Regions from separate parts of the Mesorhizobium sp. AR10 genome, predicted to be linked through region 2. Evidence: predicted binding sites of a transcription regulator. Region 2 holds the regulator's gene; each other region holds the start of a gene.
What was found. The regulator PhoB, encoded in region 2, activates phosphate uptake and scavenging genes when phosphate is short. The targets are predictions, from matches to a motif close to TGTCATNNANCTGTCAT.
Positions count from the first base shown of each region.

Region 1: the regulator PhoB is predicted to act here: its motif matches at 4,913-4,929, upstream of phnC (phosphonate ABC transporter ATP-binding protein).
Region 3: the regulator PhoB is predicted to act here: its motif matches at 5,503-5,519, upstream of LHFGNBLO_RS09990 (alkaline phosphatase D family protein).

Region 1 covers NZ_CP080524.1:1,967,773-1,975,115, forward strand. Annotated here, with positions in the region: gene LHFGNBLO_RS13025 (sugar phosphate isomerase/epimerase family protein) at 1-365, shown strand, start outside; gene phnE (phosphonate ABC transporter, permease protein PhnE) at 387-1,931, opposite strand; gene phnE (phosphonate ABC transporter, permease protein PhnE) at 1,936-2,910, opposite strand; gene phnD (phosphonate ABC transporter substrate-binding protein) at 2,985-3,893, opposite strand; gene phnC (phosphonate ABC transporter ATP-binding protein) at 3,987-4,844, opposite strand; gene LHFGNBLO_RS13050 (DapH/DapD/GlmU-related protein) at 4,980-5,597, opposite strand; gene phnL (phosphonate C-P lyase system protein PhnL) at 5,594-6,301, opposite strand; gene phnK (phosphonate C-P lyase system protein PhnK) at 6,304-7,080, opposite strand; gene LHFGNBLO_RS13065 (alpha-D-ribose 1-methylphosphonate 5-phosphate C-P-lyase PhnJ) at 7,077-7,343, opposite strand, start outside.
Region 2 covers NZ_CP080524.1:1,656,431-1,663,773, reverse strand. Annotated here, with positions in the region: gene LHFGNBLO_RS11580 (sugar ABC transporter permease) at 1-822, opposite strand, end outside; gene xylF (D-xylose ABC transporter substrate-binding protein) at 972-2,012, opposite strand; gene LHFGNBLO_RS11570 (ROK family protein) at 2,386-3,630, shown strand; gene phoB (phosphate regulon transcriptional regulator PhoB) at 3,646-4,335, opposite strand; gene phoU (phosphate signaling complex protein PhoU) at 4,352-5,059, opposite strand; gene pstB (phosphate ABC transporter ATP-binding protein PstB) at 5,101-5,925, opposite strand; gene pstA (phosphate ABC transporter permease PstA) at 5,943-7,259, opposite strand; gene pstC (phosphate ABC transporter permease subunit PstC) at 7,256-7,343, opposite strand, start outside.
Region 3 covers NZ_CP080524.1:1,343,633-1,350,975, reverse strand. Annotated here, with positions in the region: gene LHFGNBLO_RS10010 (LysE family translocator) at 1-363, opposite strand, end outside; gene LHFGNBLO_RS10005 (DUF1062 domain-containing protein) at 763-1,389, shown strand; gene typA (translational GTPase TypA) at 1,449-3,278, opposite strand; gene LHFGNBLO_RS09995 (hypothetical protein) at 3,476-3,757, shown strand; gene LHFGNBLO_RS09990 (alkaline phosphatase D family protein) at 3,862-5,430, opposite strand; gene LHFGNBLO_RS09985 (MFS transporter) at 5,705-6,988, opposite strand; gene LHFGNBLO_RS09980 (TetR/AcrR family transcriptional regulator) at 7,063-7,343, shown strand, end outside.

The sequences.
Region 1 (7,343 bases), 310 kb from region 2:
CTGAGCATATCGATGCGATCGACCGCCCGCACATCAAGGCGATGTATGACACCTTCCACGCCAATATCGAGGAGGCCGATCCGGTCGGCGCCTATAAGCGCAATCGAAAGAACATCGTCCACATCCACATTTCAGAAAACAACCGCGGCGTGCCAGGGCGCGGCAATATTCCGTGGAAGGAGACGTTCTCGGCCATTCGCAAGAGCGGCTATGACGACTGGCTGACGATAGAGGCGTTCGGCCGCTCGCTGAAGGATTTGGCGGCGGCCACCAAGGTCTGGCGCGATTTTTCCGAGAGTCCCGAGGCTGTCTACCGCGACGGCTACAGGCACATCAAAAACGGGTGGAAGAAGGCCGGTGCCTGAGACGCGTTTCGGGATCGTGGTCTAAGCCGCCGGCAGCGGGCGGGCGGAGGCGCGTTCCGGCCGCTCGTCGTTGCCGACGGTCCCCATCAGTTTGCGGCGGAGATAGTTGGAGATGTTGTCGAAAACAAAAACGACAAGCAGGATCAACAGAACCATGTAGAAAACATTGGCCCAGTTGGTGTTGGTGCGCATGGCTTCCCACAATTTCAGACCGATGCCGCCGGCGCCGACAGCGCCGATGATTGTCGCCGAGCGCGTGTTCGATTCCCAAAAATAGAGGGATTGGCTAAGGAACACCGGCAGAACCTGCGGCAGCACGCCGTAGCGTTGCACCATCGTTGGCGTGGCGCCCACCGAGCGGATGCCCTCGCGCTGCTTGTCGTCGATGTTTTCCAGCGCCTCGGAATAGAGTTTGCCCAGGGTTCCGGTGTCGGTGAAGAAGATCGCCGACATGCCGGCCAGCGGCCCCGGACCGAAGCCGCGGGTGAAGAACAGCGCCCAGATCAGCATGTCGACAGACCGCAGGAAATCGAAGAAGCGCTTTGTCGCCTGGTTGGCCATCCAACTCGGCGTGATGTTGCGCGCAGCCAGGAAGGCGAGCGGAAAGGCGACGACCGAGGCCAGCACCGTGCCGACAAAAGCCATGACGATGGTTTGCAGAAGCTTCAGCCACACGTCGCCGTGCTGCCACTCGGCGTTGTAGAGGATGTTGTCCCAGGCAAGCGCTGCGTTTGATCGCGACGGGTCGATGCGCTCACCGGAGACGATCAGTGAAGCGACCTCGCCGAACGGTTTTCCCCAGAATGGCGAATTCGTGTCAAAGACAAAATTGGCCCAACCGAAAAACCGCCTCCAGGCGATCACCTCGTCATTCTGCACTTCAGCACGGCCCAAGAATCCGAACGAGATATAGGCTGTCGAACCTGGCTTGCGTTGCTCTATCCAGTCAGGCAGCGGTGTGCGCGGCGTGACAGAGCTGTCCTTGGCAATGTCGAAGATGACGCTTTCGGCGCCACGCGTCACAGTGACAAGATTTGGTGTAATGGCAATCTGGCCGCTGCCAAGGACGACGGTCGCCGCCACGATGGCCTTTTCGTGCACCGTTTTAGGCGCAGCCGGAACCAAGTTGTCTGGCGAGGGGGCTGGGTTCTCGGCGGTTGGCGCGCCAGGCGTCATGAACGAACCCTGCGACGACTTGTCAGTCGTCATCGTCGGTGCTGGCGCGGCGTCGACCCGCCGCTCGATCGCAGCAATCTGCTTGATCACCCAGTCGGGATTTGGATTGGATCCCAGTTTGGAGAAGCGGGAGTAGTCGATGGTCAGATAATTGTCCTTGAATTCGATGTCCGGGCGGATTTCGTAAGACACCCAGTCGGCGAGATAGGCGCCGGCCAGGTTCCAGTTCGCCTTTTCGAGAACGATGCCGATCGAGAAGAACCACCAGCAGTAAAAGGTGTAGAGAATGCACAGAAGGAGGCCGAACGGGGCGGCATAGCGCTTCCATAAGGGTCGCCGAAACGCATCTGGATGGCGAGCGGCGATGTCGTTGATGGCGTCGGCGTTCATTGGGCTACTCTCCGCGCCCGTATGCGAACGCCTGCCTGCCGACAAGACGTTGTCTCAGCCATGCCGAAAACTGGTCAACGGCGACAATCGTGCAGAACAGCAGAAAGACGATGGCAATGGTCTTGGCCTCATGGCCCCGGCTGATCGAAAGACGCAGGGATTCGCCGATGCCGCCGGCGCCGACGGCGCCGAGAATGGTCGAAGCGCGCACATTGATCTCAAAGCGGAGCAGGAAATAGCTCATGAAGTTGGGTAGAACCTGAGGCACGATGCCGAACCACACCCGTTCGACCCAATTGGCGCCAACGGCCCGCAAGCCTTCGTCAGGCTTCATGTCGGCATTCTCGACCACTTCGAAGAACATTTTTCCGAGCGCGCCCACCGTGTGGATGCTGACCGCGAGGATCGCCGGAATGGGCCCAAGCGAGAAGATCGCCAGGAAAAACCCGGCAATGACGATTTCCGGAAAGGCGCGGACAATTTCAAGTAAGCGGCGCGTTGTGAAACGGAGCCAGCGGCTGGCCGTTATATTGCTGGCAGCCAAGAAGCAGAGCAGGAAACCGAAGGTGGAGCCGACCAGCGTCGAAAACAGCGCAATGTTCAGTGTCTCGATCATCCGGTAGAAATACTCCGGAATGTAGATGCCTTGGGTCAGGTAGACCCGGCCTTCGGGATAGTCGAATTTGAGGCTGCCATCGTCATAGGGCGACGGCAGGTCGAACAGCGCGCGCACCGGTTCGAACCAGTCGCGCGGCTTCAATTCGACGAAAAAGTCGGCGATGTGCGGAAGGCGGTCGAAGAACTTTCCGGCGTTGGTTTCGTTGGCGAACCAGAGCGAGCCCGAGAGCGCAAGCAACAGGAAAACCAGGCCTCCGATCGTGTAGAGGCGCCGGCGAGCGGCGAGGTGGCGCCAGTGCCGCTCGACCAAGGCTGCTTCTGTGGAGAGCGCAGGCGCGCGGTAGACGTCGGTCGCACTCATCGATAGTTCCCCGGCCCGTGACGCGGCAACGCCGCCGGCGGCACTTTGGCCCCGGCGGCGTCGTGCCTTTAGGCCTACGAGCCGATCTTCGCCTTACGAGCGTCGATGATCGCCTGATAGAATTCCGGGGTGACCGGCGAATAGCCCTTGAAGTCGCCGCCCTGTACCGCCGCGAAACAAGCCGGATCGGTTTGCGGAAGCTTGGTCAGGAAATCGGTGATCTTCTGCTTGGTGCCGGCGTCGAGCGAGGTGCGTATGACCAGCGGGCCGTTCGGGATCAGTGGCGACTGCCACAATTCGACGAGGTCGTCCATCTTGAGGACGCCCTTGTCGACCATCTTGCGCAGATTGCCCGAGCTGTAGCCGTCCTTGAAGTCGCCGACGCCGGAGGCCCAGGTGGTGCCGGCATCGAAGGTGCCCTTCAGAACTTCAAGCACCAGCTGTTCATGGCCGCCGCCGAAGCCGGTCGACGCGAAATAGCTCTTCACATCCATACCGATGTCCTTGGGCAGCGACGTGACCGGGATCAGGTAGCCAGAAGTCGAATCGGGATCGGCGAAACCGAGCTTCTTGCCCTTCATGTCAGCGAGTGTCTTGATGCCTGAATCCGCACGGGCGACCATAACCGAATGGTAGCCGGTCGAACCGTCGGTCTGGACCGTCGTCAGGATCGGCTGAACCGCGTCCTTGTTTTCGAGATAGACCTTTGCGTAGGCGGACGCGCCGAGTTCGGCATAGTCAAGCGTGCCGCCGAGCAGACCCTGGATGACGCCGTCGTAGTCGGCGGCCGGGAACAGCGAAACTTTCTCGACACCGAGGACTTCCTTGATGTGGTCGGCGAAGCACTGGTAGTTGCGCAGACGGTCGGCTTCGTTCTCGCCGCCCAGAATGCCGACGCGGAATTCCTTCAGGTCCTGTGCCTGGACCGCGCCCATCGCCATGGCCATGATGGAAACGGCACCGAAAAGTATCTTTCTAAACATCTCGTGTCTCTCCTGTTTTGGGTCCGGCATCGCGCCGGCTGCGTTCGAATTTTGACAGGTGCCTGTGACGCAGGCTGGCGATCCAGGCCGATCTCAGTACCCCGGGAATGCGGGTTCAAGCGGACCGGCGGATGCGGCGATTTTTTGCTTGATGATGACGCTGGTCGAGGTGATGGCCTCGGAGATTTCGTCGCCGTTGCTGTCGGCGCCGTAGACCATGCGCACGGCCTCGCGGTTGAGGTCTTCGGGCGGGCCGTCGAACACGACCTTGCCGGCGGCCATGCCGATGATGCGGTTGCAATAGGTGCGCGCGGTATCCAGCGTGTGCAGATTGGTGACGACGGTGATGCCTTCGCGCAAATTGATATCCTGCAGCGAATCCATCACCACCTTGGCATTGAGAGGGTCGAGCGAGGCAATAGGCTCGTCGGCGAGGATCACCTTCGGCTGCTGCATCAAGGCGCGGGCGATGGCGACGCGCTGCTGCTGGCCGCCGGACAAGGTACCGGCGGGCTGCAGCGCGGTGCGGGCGATGTCGAGACGCTCCAGCGCTGCTATCGCCTCGGCTCTTTCCTCGCGGGAGAAGATGCCGAGCAGGTTCGACATGGTGGAGCGGTGGTTCAGCCGGCCGAGCAGCACATTGGTCAGCACGTCAAGGCGCGGCACCAGGTTGAACTGCTGGAAGATCATGGCGCAGTCGCGCTGCCAGCGACGCAGCGGCGATCCGCGCAGGCTTGAGACTTCGGCGCCGTCAAAAAAAATCGACCCCTGACTGGGATCGATGAGACGGTTGATCATGCGAAGAAGGGTCGATTTGCCGGCGCCCGAGCGACCGATGATGCCGACCATCTGACCTTGCGGGATCGACAGGTCGACGGCGCTGACGGCGGTGTTCTTGCCAAATCGGCGGGAGACGCCGCGGATTTCGAGCGTGGCTGACGTCGCTGACATAGGCAGGTTCCAGTCCAGTCGCAGTTGAAGGTCTGATACCCTCGCTAGCGCAACGGCATGAACCTGCGGTGTCGGATTGATGTCAGTTTTGTTACCGCCCACAGACGCGGTGCAACCGTGCCTGGGGTTGACGAACTACCCGCCGTGCTTTTCCAAGAACGCCTCAGCCGAAAGCGCGCGGAAATCGTCCAACGCTGCGCGCAGTCGGGCATGGTCCCAGTCCCACCAGGCGAGCGCCTGGTAGCGTTCGGCGGTGCGGCGGTCGAAGCGTTCGCGGATCGGCTTTGCCGGCACGCCGCCGACGATGGTGTAAGGCGCGACATCCTTCGATACCACCGCGCCGGCGCCGACTGCGGCGCCATCGCCGACGGTGACGCCGGGCAGGATGGTGGAGCCGTGGCCGAGCCAGGTGTCGTGGCCGATGGTGACGCGTTTGGCGCGGCGCTGGGCGAAGAATTCTGTTTCGTGCTCGGCGTCGTCCCAATAGTCTGATGCGCGATAGGTGAAGTGGTGCAGTGTCGGCCGCCAGGTCGGGTGGTTGGTGGCGTTGATGCGCACACTGGCGGCGATGTTTGAAAACCTGCCGATCGTCGCGCACCAGACGGCACAGTCCTGCATCATGTAGGAATAGTCGCCGAGGATGCTCTCCGAAACCCGGCTACGGTCGGCGATCTCGGTCCAGCGGCCAAGCGTCGAGTTCTCGACTTGCGCCGTCGCGTGGACCAGCGGCGCCTCCGACAATTTCCTGGTCATGCGGCGATTTTTCCGGCGGCAAAGGCGGTCACGTCGATGATGCGGTCGGCCACTGCCTCGCGCACGTCATGATCGTGGAAGATGCCAAGCAGGGCGACGCCCGCCGCCTTCTTGGCCGCGATCAGCGCAATCACCACGTCGCGGTTCCTGGCGTCGAGCGAGGCGGTCGGCTCGTCGAGCAGCAGGATCGGGTGCTCGGTGATGAAACCGCGCGCGATGTTGACGCGCTGCTGCTCGCCGCCGGAGAAGGTCGCCGGCGGCAATGCCCAGAGTTTCTCCGGAAGATTGAGCTGCGCCAGCAGAGCGCGTGCCTTGCCTCTGGCTGCCTCGCGCTCCTCGCCGCGCTCGACCAGCGGCTCGGCGACGACATCGAGCGCCGAGACGCGCGGCACGGTGCGTAGGAACTGGCTGACATAGCCGATGGTTTGCCGGCGCACTGCAAGCACGGTGCGCGGGCTGGCTATCGCCAGATCGATGAGCCCGGCGTCATGCCGGACGATGATCTGGCCTTCGTCGACGGCATAGTTGCCGTAGAGCATTTTCAGGATCGAGCTCTTGCCGGCGCCCGACGGGCCGCCGAGCACGGCGCACTCGCCGGCCCTGATCGAGAACGAGACATCGGCGACGACCGGTAGTTTGATGCCGTCGCGCAGATGCATGGTGAAGCTCTTGGCGACGTCGGAGACAACGAGGGGCGTCGGCATGGTTACACCTGCAGGATGGAAGAAACGAGCAACTGCGTGTAGGGCGCACGCGGATCGTCGAGCACGCGGTCGGTGAGGCCGCTTTCAACGACGCGACCGTCCTTCATCACCATCATGCGCTGCGACAAGAGACGCGCCACCGCGAGATCATGGGTGACGACGATGGCCGCCAGGCCGAGAACCGTGACCAGTCCGCGCAAGAGGTCGAGCAGGCGCGCCTGCACCGAGACATCGAGCCCGCCGGTCGGCTCGTCCATGAACACCAGCCGCGGCCCGGTGACGAGGTTGCGGGCGATCTGCAGGCGCTGGCGCATGCCGCCGGAAAAGGCGCGCGGTTCGTCGTCGATACGGTCCTCGTCGATCTCGACGCGCGACAGCCAGTCGACCGCCGTGGCGCGGATCTTGCCGTAGTGGCGGTCGCCCACCGCCATCAGCCGTTCGCCGACATTGGCGCCGGCCGACACCGTCATGCGCAGTCCATCGGCGGGGTTCTGGTGGACAAAGCCCCAATCGGTGCGCATTAGGAAGCGGCGCTCGGCCTCGCTCATGCGGTAGAGTTCGCGGAACTGGCCATCGCGCATGCGGTAGCTGGCGGTGCCGGAACTGGGCAGCAACCGCGTCGACAGGCAGTTGAGCAGCGTCGTCTTGCCGGAGCCGGATTCGCCGACCACCGCCAGCACCTCGCCGGGCCACAGGTCGAAGGTAACGTTCTCGCAGCCGACGCGAGAGCCATAGAATTTGGACAGCGCGGAAACGCGCAGCAGCGGTTCGTCGGTCATTGCGCCGGCTCCATGTTTCCTGGGGCAAGTGGGGTCTCGGGCGCAAGATGGCCGCGGTGCCCCTCTTCGCGGCGTTTCTCGCAATGATCGGTGTCGGAGCAGACGAACATATGGCCGCCATGGTCGTCGAGAATGACCTCGTCGAGATAGACATTCTCGGCCGCACACAGCGCGCAAGGTTGGTCGAAGGTCTGCACCTCGAACGGATGGTCCTCGAAGTCGAGGCTGACCACATCGGTGAAGGGCGGCAGCGCATAGATGCG
Region 2 (7,343 bases):
CTGCAGGGCGTACTGGCGCACGATGCCGATCGGCCAGGGATAGGAATTGGCGATCCAGACGGCGCCAAGAATGGCAACGCAAGCAACCACGCCAAGCAAGGTCTCGGCCCACACGGGACGCAACGGGAACTTGAACCGTTTGCGCTGCGACCGGCCGTTGAGCAGCGCGAAGGCAACCGCCGCACAAGCGACGACGCCGACGATCCAGCTGGCAGTGGCGCCGATCGAACCCCGTGGTCCGCCGCCCATGAGCTGGAAGGTGGCGTCGAGTGGCGCGACCGTGCGCCCGTTGGTTACCAGCCAGGCTGCGCCGCGCCAGACCAGCAGGCCGCCCAGCGTTACGATGAAGGCAGGAACTTCGAGATAGGCTATGATGAAGCCCTGGAATGCGCCGATCAGGAGACCGAGCACCACGCCGGCGGTCAGCGCGATGATCCAGAGCCAGGGATCTCCAAGTTGGAAGCCGATGACGCGAATGAGGAATTCGGCCTGTGCCACGCCCATGATCATACCGATCACGCCTTCGACGGAACCAACCGAAAGGTCGATGTTGCGCATGACGATGACCAGCACCATGCCGGTCGCCATGATCGCGACCGAGGAGGTCTGCACCGACAGGTTCCAGAGATTGCGCGGCGTCAGGAAAAGCCCGCCCGACAGGATGTGAATGCCCACCCAGATGACGAGCAACGCGCCCACCATGCCGAGCATGCGCGTGTCGAGCTCGGTTGCCTTGAGGAAGCGTCCGACGGTGCTGAGTTCGGATGCACGCGCCCGGTCTGCCGGCGTATTGGCGACCGGCGTGTTGGCAGTGTCGGTCATGATGTCCTCCCACCGGTTTGCCGTCTGGCGCGGATGCCGGAAACACGATGCTATTTGCTTTCCGCAGTCATTTGAAGCGGAAAGCCCCTTGAGAAACGCCGCGGCTTTGGAGCCGCGGCGCCGAGATCGAACCGGGATCCGGTTCGGTTTTAGTTACAGGCCGCGACGCTGCCCGCGGCGACGCCCGCACAGACCTCGTCCTTCTTGATCCAGCCGGCATCGATGACGACGTTGAGGTTGTCCTTGGTGATCGCGATCGGCGTCAGGAACAGCGAGTTGGTCTCGTTGCCGCCAGGCGTCGTGAACTTCACGGCGTTCGGGATCTTGTCGAGCGCAGTGCCAGCGGCCAGCTGCGAGGCGATCTCGGCGGCGTTCTTGCCGAGTTCGCGTGCATCCTTCCACACCGACACGGTCTGCGTGCCCAATGCAACGCGGTTCAGTGCGGCATGGTCGCCATCCTGGCCCGACACCGGAACCGATCCTGCCAGCCCTTGCGCCGTCAGAGCGGCGACGACACCGCCGGCGGTGCCGTCATTGGCTGCAACCACCGCATCGACCTTGTTGTCGTTGGCGGTCAGGAACTGCTCCATGTTCTTCTGGGCGTTGGCCGGCAGCCAGCCGTCCGTATAGGCCTCGCCGACATTCTTGATCTTGCCGCTGTCGATGGCGTCCTTCAGCACTTCCATGGAGCCGGCGAACAGGAAATCGGCATTCGGATCGGCACCCGAGCCCTTGATGAAGACGTAATTGCCTTCCGGCTTCACCTTGAACACTTCGCGGGCCTGCATGCGGCCGACTTCCTTGTTGTCGAAGGTCAGATAGAACACATCCTTGTTTTCGATCAGCCGGTCATAGCCGACGACCGGGATGCCTTCATCCAGCGCCTTCTGCACCGCCGGCCCGATGGCCGAGGCGTCCTGCGCAAGGATGATGAGCGCGTTGGCGCCTTGCGAAATCAGGCTCTCGACGTCGGTCAGCTGCTTGCCGGGATTGGACTGCGCGTCGGCGGAAATATACTTGTCGCCGGCGGCCTCGATCGCCGCTTTCATCGCGGCTTCGTCGGTCTTCCAACGCTCTTCCTGGAAGTTCGACCACGAAACGCCAATGACCTTGTCCTTCGCCTGGGCGACCGACGCGAGCGTCAGCGACATGGCGACACCCGCCAGGATGGCGGCTGCGAATCTCTTCATAATATCCTCCCTGCGCCGCGTGCGGCGCGACCAAACTGGCCCGAAGGCCGGCACAAGGCTCTATTTTTTCGAGCCCCGAAAAAATACTGATCTAACACCAGAGCACTGTCAACATCGATTCTGATGGATTTTGATGTGCTGGTGACTTTTTTTCGAGGCTCGGAATAAATAATGACAGGCTCCCCTGCTTCTGCCAATATTTGCTACGGCGTGTCGCCCAAAGTGCGCAGTGGTTTTGGGATGACGACACGCACAGGAACTATACCCTAAAATGCGTCGCGTGAGTCCATTCAGACGCAACGCACTTTAGGCGTCGCCGACGGCCTATACGATCAAGAGAGGCCGCGACGACGACCGGGAGGAAGACAGAACCATGTCGGTTGGAATCCGCCACGACGACTTGCGCCGGCGCAACCGGGCGATGGTGCTTTCGGCCGTGCGCCGGGCCGGCCAGCCGTCGCGCACGGAGATCGCCGCAACCACCGGTCTCAGCCATTCGACCATATCGGCGATTTCCTCGGACCTAATCGGGGAAGGCATCCTGGCCGAGAGCAAGGCCAGCGAGGCTGTCGCGCTGAAACGCGGCCGCCCGCAAGTCGGCCTTGGCCTCAATCCGGAAGCCGCGGCGGTCATGACCGTGGTGCTGTCGCTCAACTTCCTTTCCGTCGCCGTCATCGACTATGCCGGCCAGCTGGTCGCCGAGGAACAGCGCCGGCTGGACACGCTGAGCATGCCGCGCGACGAACTGATCGGGGAATGCGTCGCCATCGTCCGCCGCCGGCTCGAAGACGCCGATCTCGACGTCCACAGCATCGCCCGCATTGCGATGGGCATTCAGGGCATCACCGATTCCCACGCGCGCGCCATGCTGTGGTCACCGATCACGCCGCTGACCGACATTGCTTTCGCCGACATACTGGAGGCCGAATTCGGCATTCCGGCCACGATGGAAAACGACTGCAACATGATGGCGGTGGCGCTGCAGTGGCGCGATCCCGACCGCTACCGTGACGACTTCATCGCCATCCTGCTCTCGCACGGCATCGGCATGGGGCTGGTGCTGAAGGGAGAGTTGTTCACCGGCACCCATTCCTCGGGCGGCGAGTTCGGCCATATGATCCATCGCCCGGGCGGCGCGCTTTGCCGTTGTGGGCGGCGCGGCTGCGTCGAGGCCTATGCCGGCAACTACGCCATCTGGCGCAACGCCAGGCAATTGGGCGAGGACGCCGAGCCGGTCGCCGACGTCAGCGACGCCGACATGCGAACTCTGGCAGCTGCGGCACGTGAGAAAGACGGGCCGGAGCGCGAGGCCTACCGCAAGGCTGGTGAAGCGCTGGGCTTCGGTCTCGGCAGCCTGTTTGCGCTGATCGATCCGGCGCCGGTCGCCATGGTCGGCGTCAGCGCCGCCGCTTTCGACCTGATCGAGCCGGCACTGCGCGAGGCCATCGCCCAGACGGCCGGCGGCCAGCATTCGAAATCGATCTCCTTCGACACCGAGCCGAATGAACTGCCGCTGATCCGCGAAGGCTGCGCCATGCGGGCGCTGAGCTTCGTCGACCAGGAGATTTTCGCACCAGGCGCGCAGGCCCGAACGGTCACCGGAAAGAACGTGGCCTGAATTCAAACCGGGCGACTAGTCTTCCCTGATCGCGTATCCCGCACCACGGATCGTCCGGATGACGTCGGGCATGCGGCCATTGTTGACCGCCTTGCGCAGCCTGCCGACATGCACATCCACCGTGCGTTCGTCGATGTAGATCGTCTCACCCCAGACATTGTCGAGCAGTTGGCTGCGCGAGAACACCCGGCCGGGATGCCGCATCATGAATTCGAGCAGCCGGAATTCGGTCGGCCCGAGCCGGATTTCGCTCTTCTTGCGATAGACCCGGTGCGATTCGCGATCGAGCACGATATCGCCGACCTTCAGCACACTGGACAGCACTTCCGGCTTGGCGCGACGCAGCAACGCCTTCACCCTGGCCATGAATTCCGGCGTCGAGAACGGTTTGACCAGATAGTCGTCGGCCCCCGTCGAGAGGCCGCGCACCCGGTCGCTCTCCTCGCCGCGCGCGGTCAGCATGATGATCGGCAGCCGTTCGGTTTCCGGCCGCATCCTGAGGCGCCGACAAAGCTCGATGCCGGAAACCGCTGGCACCATCCAGTCCAGCACCAGAAGATCGGGGACGTTTTCCTGCAGCCGGATTTCAGCCTCGTCGCCGCGCGTCACCACCTCGACCTGGTAGCCCTCGGATTCGAGATTGTAGCGGAGCAGCACGCCTAGCGGCTCCTCGTCCTCCACCACCATGATGCGTGGCGCGATCATCGACTGGTCACCCCTGTCATGCCGCCGGCGCGGACATCGCCGTTTCGTCCTGCTTGGGACGATTGGCAGGCAATTGTGAACCGGTCAGCACATAGTAGGCGTTTTCGGCGATGTTGGTGACATGGTCGCCGATGCGCTCGAGATTCTTGGCGCAGAACAACAGATGCGTGCATGCGGTGATGTTGCGCGGGTCTTCCATCATGTAGGTCAAAAGCTCGCGAAACACCGAGGTGTATTTGACGTCGATGCGCTCGTCGTTGTTCCTGAGCGTGGCGAGCGCTGCTGCGTCCGCGGCTGCATATTCCTCGATGACCCCTTGCACCTGGACCAGCACCAGCTGCGCCATCACATCGATGGAGTGCGAGAGGTCGCGCGGCGTGACGCTGAGGCCGACGGTGCCGACGCGCTTGGCGATGTTCTTGGCAAGGTCGCCGATACGTTCGAGATCGCCAGCCATGCGGATCGAGCCGACGACCGCACGCAGGTCGTTGGCCATCGGCTGGCGCTTGGCGATTAGCGTGATGGCGCGGTCGTCGAGCTCGCGCTGACGCGCATCCATGATGGCGTCGTCGGAAACGACACGCTGCGCCAATGCGTTGTCCGAATTGAGCAGCGCCTTGGTCGAGCCGCTGACCATCGAGCGGGCCAGGTCGCCCATGTCGCGGATCAGCTGGCTGATCTGCTCCAGATCCTCATCGAACGACGCGACGGTATGTTCACCCATGATCTTCGTCCTCGTGTCTGAAACTTCGCTGTCAGAACCGCTCAGCCGAACCGGCCGGTGATGTAGTCCTGGGTGCGCTTGTCGTCGGGGTTGGTGAACATCTTGTCGGTGGCGCCCTCCTCGACCAGATAGCCGAGATGGAACATCGCCGTGCGCTGCGACACGCGCGCCGCCTGCTGCATCGAGTGGGTGACGATGACGATCGTGTAGTTCTGGCGCAGTTCGTCGATTAGTTCCTCGACGCGAGCCGTGGCGATCGGATCGAGTGCCGAACAGGGCTCGTCCATCAGGATCACCTCGGGCGACACGGCGATGGCGCGCGCGATGCACAGACGTTGCTGCTGGCCGCCGGAAAGGCCGGTGCCTGCCTCCTGCAAGCGGTCTTTGACCTCGTTCCAGATCGCCGCCTTCTTCAGACTCGATTCGACGATCTGGTCCATGTCAGCCTTACGCTTTGCCAGTCCGTGGATGCGCGGGCCATAGGCGACGTTCTCATAGATCGACTTCGGGAACGGATTGGGCTTCTGGAACACCATGCCGACACGCGCCCTGAGTTCGACGACGTCGATGTTCTTGTCGTAGATATCCTCTTCGTCCAGCGTGATCTTGCCGGTCACCCGCGCCGAGTCGATTGTGTCGTTCATGCGGTTGAGGCAACGCAGGAAGGTGGACTTGCCGCAACCGGAGGGGCCGATCAGCGCCGTCACCTGGTTGAGGCGGACGTCGAGATTGACGTCGAACAGCGCCTGCTTGTCGCCGTAGAACACGCCGACCTTGTCGCCGCGCATCTTGATCACTTCGTTCGACTTGGCGTTCATTTTGTCGCCCACTGCGTTTTCAAGGGACTGTTCGGTCATGATGTTCATACCAAAATGCCTTTTTTCTACCAGCGCCGCTCGAACCGACGCCGAAGCACGATTGCGGTGATGTTCATGGCCATGAGGAAGACGAGCAGGATGATGATGGCGCCCGACATACGCTCGACGAAGGCGCGTTCGGCCTCGTTCGCCCACATATAGATCTGCACCGGCAGCGCGGTGGCCGGATCGAAAGGTGTCGTCGGATAATCGGCGACGAAGGCGACCATGCCGATCAGCAGCAGCGGCGCGGTTTCACCGAGCGCACGCGCCAGGCCGATGATGGTGCCGGTAAGGATGCCGGGGGCGGCAAGCGGCAGGATGTGGTGGAACACCATCTGCATCTTGGAGGCGCCGAGACCAAGCGCTGCCGAGCGGATCGACGGCGGCACGGCGGCAAGGGCAGCGCGCGTCGCGATGATGATCGTCGGCAGCGTCATCAGCGTCAGCACAAGGCCGCCGACGAAGGCGGCGGAGCGCGGCATGCCGAGGAAGTTGATGAAGACCGCAAGGCCGAGCAGACCGAAGACGATCGAAGGCACCGCGGCCAGATTGTTGATGTTGACTTCGATCAGGTCGGTGAAGCGGTTCTTCTTGGCGAACTCCTCCAGATAGATGGAGGCGGCGACGCCGATCGGCAGCGCCAGCAGCAGCACGATCACCATCATGTAGAACGAGCCGATGATCGCCACGCCCATGCCTGAGGTTTCCGGGCGGCTGGAGGCACCATAGGTGAACAGGCCGGTGTTGAAATGCTCTGCCATTGCGCCGTCGGCCCTGAGCTTGTTCATCCAGGCGATCTGCTGGTCGGAAACCTTGCGGCGTGCTTCCTCGACGCCGAGGTCGATCTGGCCCTTGAAGGCCGAGTCGAGATTGGCGGCAGCGAGAATGTTGACGTCGCGCGTCAAGCCGATCACCGACGGATCGGCGGCGACGATGTCGCGCAACTGGACGCGGGCGCCCTCGGACAGGAAGCCCTTGAGCTTCTGGATCGTCGGCTTGTCGTCGGGATTGATGCCGAGCTTGGCGATCAGTGCCTTTTCGGCAAGCTTGGGATAGTTCGCCTTGATCAGCACGCTCGGATCGGTGGCGCGCTTGTTGGAGGGATCGATCACCTTCTCGTCGAAGGAGATCGGCAGCGACACCGTCGTCTGCCAGAAGGCGGTGTAGCCCTTCGAGACGATGGTGATCAGCATGATGGCCAGGAATGCCAGGCCGACGGAAATCGCCATGACTCCGTAGATGCGGAAGCGGCGTTCGGCGGCGTAGCGGGCCTTCAGGCCGATGTCGCGGCGGGGATGCGCAACGGCACCCGCCATCGTGTCCATGGGGATGTCGGTCATTCGTACTGCTCCCGGTACTTGCGCACGATGTAGAGCGCGACGATGTTCATCACCAGCGTCAGCGCGAACAGTGTCAGGCCGAGC
Region 3 (7,343 bases), 310 kb from region 2:
GCCGAGCGTCACCGCCATGCCGGCGAAGAACAGTTTGACGGCTGAATCCTCACGCGGCATCTCGCCCTCGCCCGCTTCGACAGGGGCGGTCCACATCTTCCAGGCCAGCCAGGCGAGATAGGCGACGCCGACCCACTTCACCACGACGAAGGCGAAATGGAAGGTCTGCGCCACCACCGCCAGCCCGAACACTGCCAGCGACAGCCAGATGCCTTCGCCGATCCACATGGCGAGCAGAAACGGGAACACGTCGCGAAACCCCTTCGCGATCACCCGCGCCACAAGTGCGGCGATCGACGGGCCGGGCGAACCGGCGGCAACGAAAAGGGCTGCGGCGAAGATCAGAAGCGAAGTGACGTGCATGGGCGTGATCTTTGTTTGAGATTTCAGCTGTTTCAATATTAGCCGAAGTGTTCCGGCGGCGGTAGCGTCGATGAAAGAGGGGGCTTGTCGGCCCGATATCCCGCAGGCTAGAAGTGCCGTCCCGACACAATTTTGAGCTTCACTTTGCCTCAGTAACCGCCGGTCTCGTCAACTCCCCCGACATATCGCACGGCGCCGCTTGGCGACGCCTGTTTTCACATCATGTGTTCCTCAAGGGTGGCGGTTCGAGACCGGTTTGGCACTGCTGAATCGCTGTCGCGTTCTATCACCCGCGACGCCTGTTTTCCAATCGCTGCAGCTTTCTCGCCACGCCGAGCCCGCAGGGGCACTTCGACCTCGCCGACTTGATGAACTTCCCGACGGGAAGGGCTTATCGGCATGTCTGGACACCTGCGTATCCGCTGGGCGATCGCAGCCAAAACAGCGCCTCGACCTCTCATCAACTGCAATCGCTGCGGTGGCGTGAAGGCCTACCGCTGCAGCTGGAAATTCCGCGTCAACGCCAATGGCAAACGCATCGACGTGTGGCTGATCTACCGCTGCGTCGATTGCGACAACTCCTGGAACTTTGGCATTCTGGAACGCTGCAACCGCCGCGACATCGCGCCCGAATTGCTGCAAGCGCTGGAAAGCAATGACCCGGCGCTGGCGCGTCGTCATGCCTTCGATGTCGTTGCCCTACGAAACAGCGTTGGGCGCGTCGAAGAATTTCCCGAAGTCGCCGTTCACAAGCAGATGCTCGGCGACATCGAGGAAAACATGACCGCCCTGGAGCTTCAACTCGCACTCGAAATGCCGACATCGCTGCGGCTCGACCGGTTGCTTGCCAACGAACTCGGCGTCTCGCGATCGCGGCTTCAGGCGCTGGAGGAGCGGCGGCGGCTCATCATTGACCCGGAGGGAGCCAAAGCCTTGCGCAAGCCTGCCCGCGAGGGAACGGCGATCCGCATCGATCTGGCCGGCGAGCCCGATCGCGAAGCCATCATCTCGGCCGCCGGCGGATAAAATAAGGGAGGGAGCACACATGTGCTCCCTCCCGGCACCCCTTCAACGAAGAGAAAAACTTACGCCGCGCCGGCAACTTTCGCCGACTTCTCGAAGCGCTTGCGCTCGTTCGGGTCGAGATAAAGCTTGCGCAGGCGGATGGTCTTCGGCGTCACCTCAACCAACTCGTCGTCCTGGATCCAGGCCAAAGCCTTCTCCAGCGTCATGCGGATCGGCGGCGTCAGCTTCACCGCTTCGTCCTTGCCGGCGGCGCGGATGTTGGTCAGCTTCTTGCCCTTCAGCACGTTCACTTCGAGGTCGTTGTCGCGTGAATGGATGCCGATGATCATGCCCTGATAGACCTTGACGCCCGGGTCGATGACCATCGGGCCGCGGTCTTCGAGGTTCCACATGGCGTAGGCCACCGCCTCACCCTGCTCGTTGGAGATCAGCACGCCATTGATGCGGCCGGGCAATTCGCCCTTGTAGGGCTCGTAGGCATGGAACAGCCGGTTCATCACGGCGGTGCCGCGCGTATCGGTCAACAGTTCCGACTGGTAGCCGATCAGGCCGCGCGTCGGTGCGTGGAAGACGATGCGCTGGCGATTGCCGCCGGACGGGCGCAACTCGACCATCTCGGCCTTGCGCTCCGACATCTTCTGCACGACGATGCCAGCATGCTCCTCGTCGACGTCGATGACGACTTCCTCGACCGGCTCGAGCATTTCACCGTTTTCGCCCTTCTGCATGACGACACGTGGCCGCGACACGGCGATCTCAAAACCTTCGCGGCGCATCGTCTCGATCAGCACGGCAAGCTGCAATTCGCCGCGGCCGGAGACGAAGAACGAATCCTTGTCCGGCGATTCCTCGATCTTCAGCGCCACATTGCCTTCGGCCTCGCGCAGCAGGCGGTCGCGGATGACGCGGCTGGTCACCTTGTCGCCCTCCGTGCCGGCCAGCGGACTATCGTTGACGAGGAAGGACATGGTCACGGTCGGCGGATCGATCGGCTGCGCATGCAGCGGCTCGGTCACCGCCGGATCGCAGAAGGTGTCGGCGACGGTTCCTTTCGACAGGCCGGCAATGGCGACGATGTCACCCGCCTGCGCCTCTTCGATCGGCTGGCGCTCGAGGCCGCGGAAAGCGAGGATCTTGGAGATGCGGCCGGTTTCGACCAGCGTGCCGTCATGGTGCAGCACCTTGACCGGCTGGTTGGATTTCAACGTGCCGGATTCGATGCGGCCGGTGATGATGCGGCCAAGGAACGGATTGGCTTCAAGAATGGTGCCGATCATGCGGAACGGGCCGGGGTGAACGGTCGGCGCGGGCACATGCTTGATGACGAGATCGAACAGCGGCGCCAGGCCCTGGTCCTTGGGGCCTTCGGGATTCTCGGAAACCCAGCCATCGCGGCCTGAACCGTAGAGAATCGGGAAGTCGAGCTGTTCGTCGGTAGCATCAAGTGCTGCAAACAGGTCGAACACTTCGTTGACCACCTCGACATGGCGGGCGTCCGGCCGGTCGATCTTGTTGATGACGACGATCGGCTTCAGGCCGACCTTGAGCGCCTTGCCGACGACGAATTTTGTCTGTGGCATCGGCCCTTCGGCGGCGTCGACCAGCACAATGGCCGAATCCACCATCGACAGGATGCGCTCGACCTCACCGCCGAAATCGGCGTGGCCGGGGGTGTCGACGATGTTGATGCGGGTATCCTTCCAGTCAACCGAGGTCGCCTTGGCCAGGATGGTGATGCCGCGTTCCTTTTCGAGGTCGTTCGAATCCATGGCGCGCTCGGCGACGCGCTGATTGTCGCGGAAAGAGCCGGATTGCCTCAAAAGCTGGTCGACGAGGGTGGTTTTTCCATGGTCGACGTGCGCGATGATCGCGATATTACGAATTTTCATGTTGTGGTCTCGGGAGCGTTGCAGGCAGCAGGCCAAAAGGCGCTGCCTCTTTCGGTTGCGCGGCTCATACAGGGTTTTTCGCAATTGCGAAAGAGGCGGCTCGTCACCAAATACTCATCAAATCTTAAACATCCGCGTGTGAAATGATTTCATTAACCAAGGCGGGAACCTTTCGGGGCCCGAGCAGTTCGACCTTCATGACCGATCAAGTCATCAGAATCCGGCAGATCGTGGGGTGGGCAGCCCTCGCCGTCATCCTCGCTATAGGCGCCGCGCAATCGGCCGCAACGCTGAAAGAGGCGCGGCCGGCCCTGTCGTCCGATACGCAAACGGCAGAGCAGCTTTTTGCGGACGCCCCCGATGGCGTGGACCCGGTGGTGACCGGACCAGTCAGTGCCGCCTTCAAGCAGCGGCAGGATGCCGCCGGCTGCGACAGCGCGGTCTGGCCCAACATTCCCACGGCTTGTTATCCAGACTAGAGCCTGATCCCACCCCGATAGAATCGGGGATGGGGCTCTACCTTCTTGTTCGACCATGATCTTGTCCGAAAACCGGTCTCCACTTTTCGGGATCATGGTCTGGCTTACGCCGACCGCACCGGATCGAGCGTCACCTTGTAGAGCTCGTTGTCGTCGCGATCCATCAGCCGCACCGTCAGCTGTTCGCTGGCGCCGTTGATGTCGACCAGGCCGAAAAACTGCAGCCCGGCCGACGGCGGCAGGTTCTGCCCCTGCTCGGCGGTCGGCGCCTTGATGAATTTCAGCTCCGGGCCGAAGGTCATGTCGAAATCGTTGGGACCGAACGTGCCGGCATGGATCGGGCCGGAGACGAATTCCCAGAACGGGTTGAAATCCTGGAACTGCGCCTTGTCCGGGTTGTAGTAATGCGCCGCCGTGTAGTGCACGTCGGCGGTGAGCCAGACGGTGTTGGCGATGCCGGCATTCTTGATGTAGCGCAGAAGATCCGCGATCTCGAGCTCGCGTCCCTTTGCCGGGCCATTGTCGCCATTGCTGACCGCCTCGGCTCCAACTTTCTTGGCGCCGTCGTTCCAGACGATGAGGCCAAGCGGCATGTCGGCGGCGATGATTTTCCAGGTCGCGTTGGAGTTTGCCAGCTCGCGCTTCAGCCATTTCGTCTGCTGTTCGCCGAGTATGCGCGATTGCGGCGTCATCGTATCCTGCATGTCGGGGCCATTGGCGCCGCGATAGGACCGCATGTCGAGGAAGAACACGTCGAGCAACGGCCCATAGGCGATCTTTCGGTAGACGCGGCCGGGTTCGGACGGCTCGTAGCGGATCGTCGTCATCTCATGGAAGGCGCGCGCCGCGCGTGCCGCCAGCACATGGATGGATTTTTCCGAGTAGCGGTCGTCAGCGGTCAGGTCCTTTGAATCCGACCAGTTGTTCACCACCTCATGGTCGTCCCACTGGTAGAAGGTCGGGCAGATGGCGCTGAGCCCCCGCACGTGGCTGTCCATCAGGTTGTATTTCCACTGCGCCCGGTATTCGTCCAGCGTCTGCGCAACCTTTCGCTTTTCGTCGATGAGGACGGTGTTCTTCCACTTGCCGCCGCTCGGCAGATCGACCTCGTCCTTCATCGGGCCGTCGGCATAGATGGTGTCGCCCGAATGCAGGAAGAAGTCGGGCGTATGCTTGCCGATCGTGGAGTAGGTCTTCATGCCGGTATCGTCGATGCCCCAACCCTGACCGGCGGTATCGCCCGACCAGGCGAAACGGATGTCGCGCTTGGATGCCGGCGCCGTACGGAAGCGGCCGGTGATCGGTTCGGAAACGGCATTGATGTCGGCAAGATCGGCCGCTGTCATGCGGTAGAAGATGTCCTGGTCGGAGGCGAGGTCGGTAAGCAGCCGCTTCACCGTGTAGTCGCTGGCCGGCGACGTATCGAGCGGCGCCAGCCGGGTGGCATTGGCGAAACTTTCCGTCGACGACACTTCGAACATGACCCGTGACGGCCGATCCGTGCGCGTCCACACCATGCCGCTGGTGGCGTCGACGTCGCCCGACTGGATGCCATGGGTGAAGGCCGGCCGCTGATTGGCGCGCGAGTAATAGGGCAGTGCCAGGCCCGAAGCGCCGAGCAGCCCAACGGCGCTCGCGGAGGTGACAAAAGCGCGGCGGGAAATCTTGTTCATGGCTGTCTCCTGGATGGCTTCGAACGGTGCCACCAAGGTCCAACGTCAATGTTTCAGGCGCATCTCGAAACGATGAAGGTTTCGTAACAACCAACAGACATCTCCCCCCTTGAGGGGGAGATGTCGCCGAAGGCGACAGAGGGGGTCGCCTCGCATCAAGCACCAGCCCCATCCGCAGCAACAGTAAGGCTGAGTCCGGTCGAACCGACCCCCTCTGGCCGCTTCGCGGCCCTCTCCCCCTCAAGGGGGGAGATTGGCGCCCGACAGCCGCGCCCTACGCCGACTGCGGCTCCGGATCGAAAGCCGGACGGCTGGTGTTGATCAGCAGCGAGATGCAGGCGGCCGCAATCGCGGTCATGCCGGCGATGAGGAAGGCCAGTTCGTAATTGCCTTGCAGTTCGCGCATGGTGCCGCCGAAGAAGGCCGCCGTTGCCGCCCCCACCTGATGGCCGGCGACGATCCAGCCGAAGACGATCGGCCCGCTGCGGTCGCCGAACGCCTCGTTGGCCAGCCTCAGCGTCGGCGGCACGGTGGCGATCCAGTCGAGCCCATAGAGCACGGCGAAGATGATCAGGCTGGTCGCCGAGAAGCCGGAATAGGGCAGATAGATCAGCGACAGGCCACGGATCGCATAGTAGACGCCGAGCAGCTTGCGCGGATCGAAGCGGTCGGTGAGCCAGCCCGACAGCGTCGTGCCGATCAGGTCGAAGATGCCCATCATCGACAGCAGCCCAGCCGCCTGAATCTCGCCGATGCCCATGTCGCCGCAGAAGGCGATCAAATGCGTGCCGACCAGCCCATTGGTGGTAAAGCCACAGACGAAGAAAGTGGCGAACAGATACCAGAACACCCGCGTGCGAGCGGCGCGTCGCAGCGTGTTGAGCGTGTGCGCGAGGAAATTGCCTTGCGATGCCGGTGGCACCGGCGGCACGTCGTCAGCCTCGGCGCCGTAGCGCACCATGCCGATCGAGGCCGGGCGCTCAGGCACCAGCAGCCAGACCAGCGGCAGAAGGCAGGCGGTGGCAACCGAAATGGCGATGGCGACCGGCTTCCAGCCACCCGACTGGGCGAGCGCGGCCAGCAGCGGCAGGAACACCAGCAAGCCAGTGGCGCTGGAGGCCGACATCAGCCCCATCACCAGCCCGCGATTGGTCTTGAACCAGCGATTGACGATGGTGGCGCCGAGCACGGTGGCGACCGCGCCCGAGCCGATGCCGGAAAACACACCCCATGTGATAAGCAGATGCCAGGGCTCGGTCATCAACAGGCTGAGCGCCGTCGAGCCCGACATTACCACGAGCGAGGCAAGCAGCGTGCGGCGCAACCCGATCCGTTCCATCAGTGCGGCAGCAAACGGCCCGGTCAGACCGTAGAGAAAGATGCCGACGGCAGCAGCCAGCGAAACGACATCGCGGCGCCAGCCGAAACTCTCTTCCAGAGGCAGCATCATGACCGCGGGCGCCGAGCGCAGGCCCGCCGCGATCAGCAGGCAGAGGAAGATGACGCCGACCACGACGAAAGCGTAGCGCTGGCCAAACGGACGGGATTGAGCTATCATGTTACTGACCGGTACGTTGCAATTAGCCCAAGGCTATACGTACCGATCGGTAACACTGTCAAGCGAGTCGCCGGATGCCATCGGACAATAATATTGAACCACCCATCAAGGGTGCTCACGCATCGGCTCTGCCAAAGGCTGCCGAGAAGATCCTCGGCGTGGCGCGCGACCTGTTCTACCGGCAAGGCATCAGGGCAATCGGCGTCGACGAGATTGTGCGGCGCGCAGGCGTCACCAAGCCCAGCCTCTACCGCAGCTTTCCTTCCAAGGACGAGTTGGCCGCATCCTATCTCCGGCAATACGACCTCGAATTCTGGGATCGCTTCGATGAGGCGGTGAATGCCCATCCGGGCGA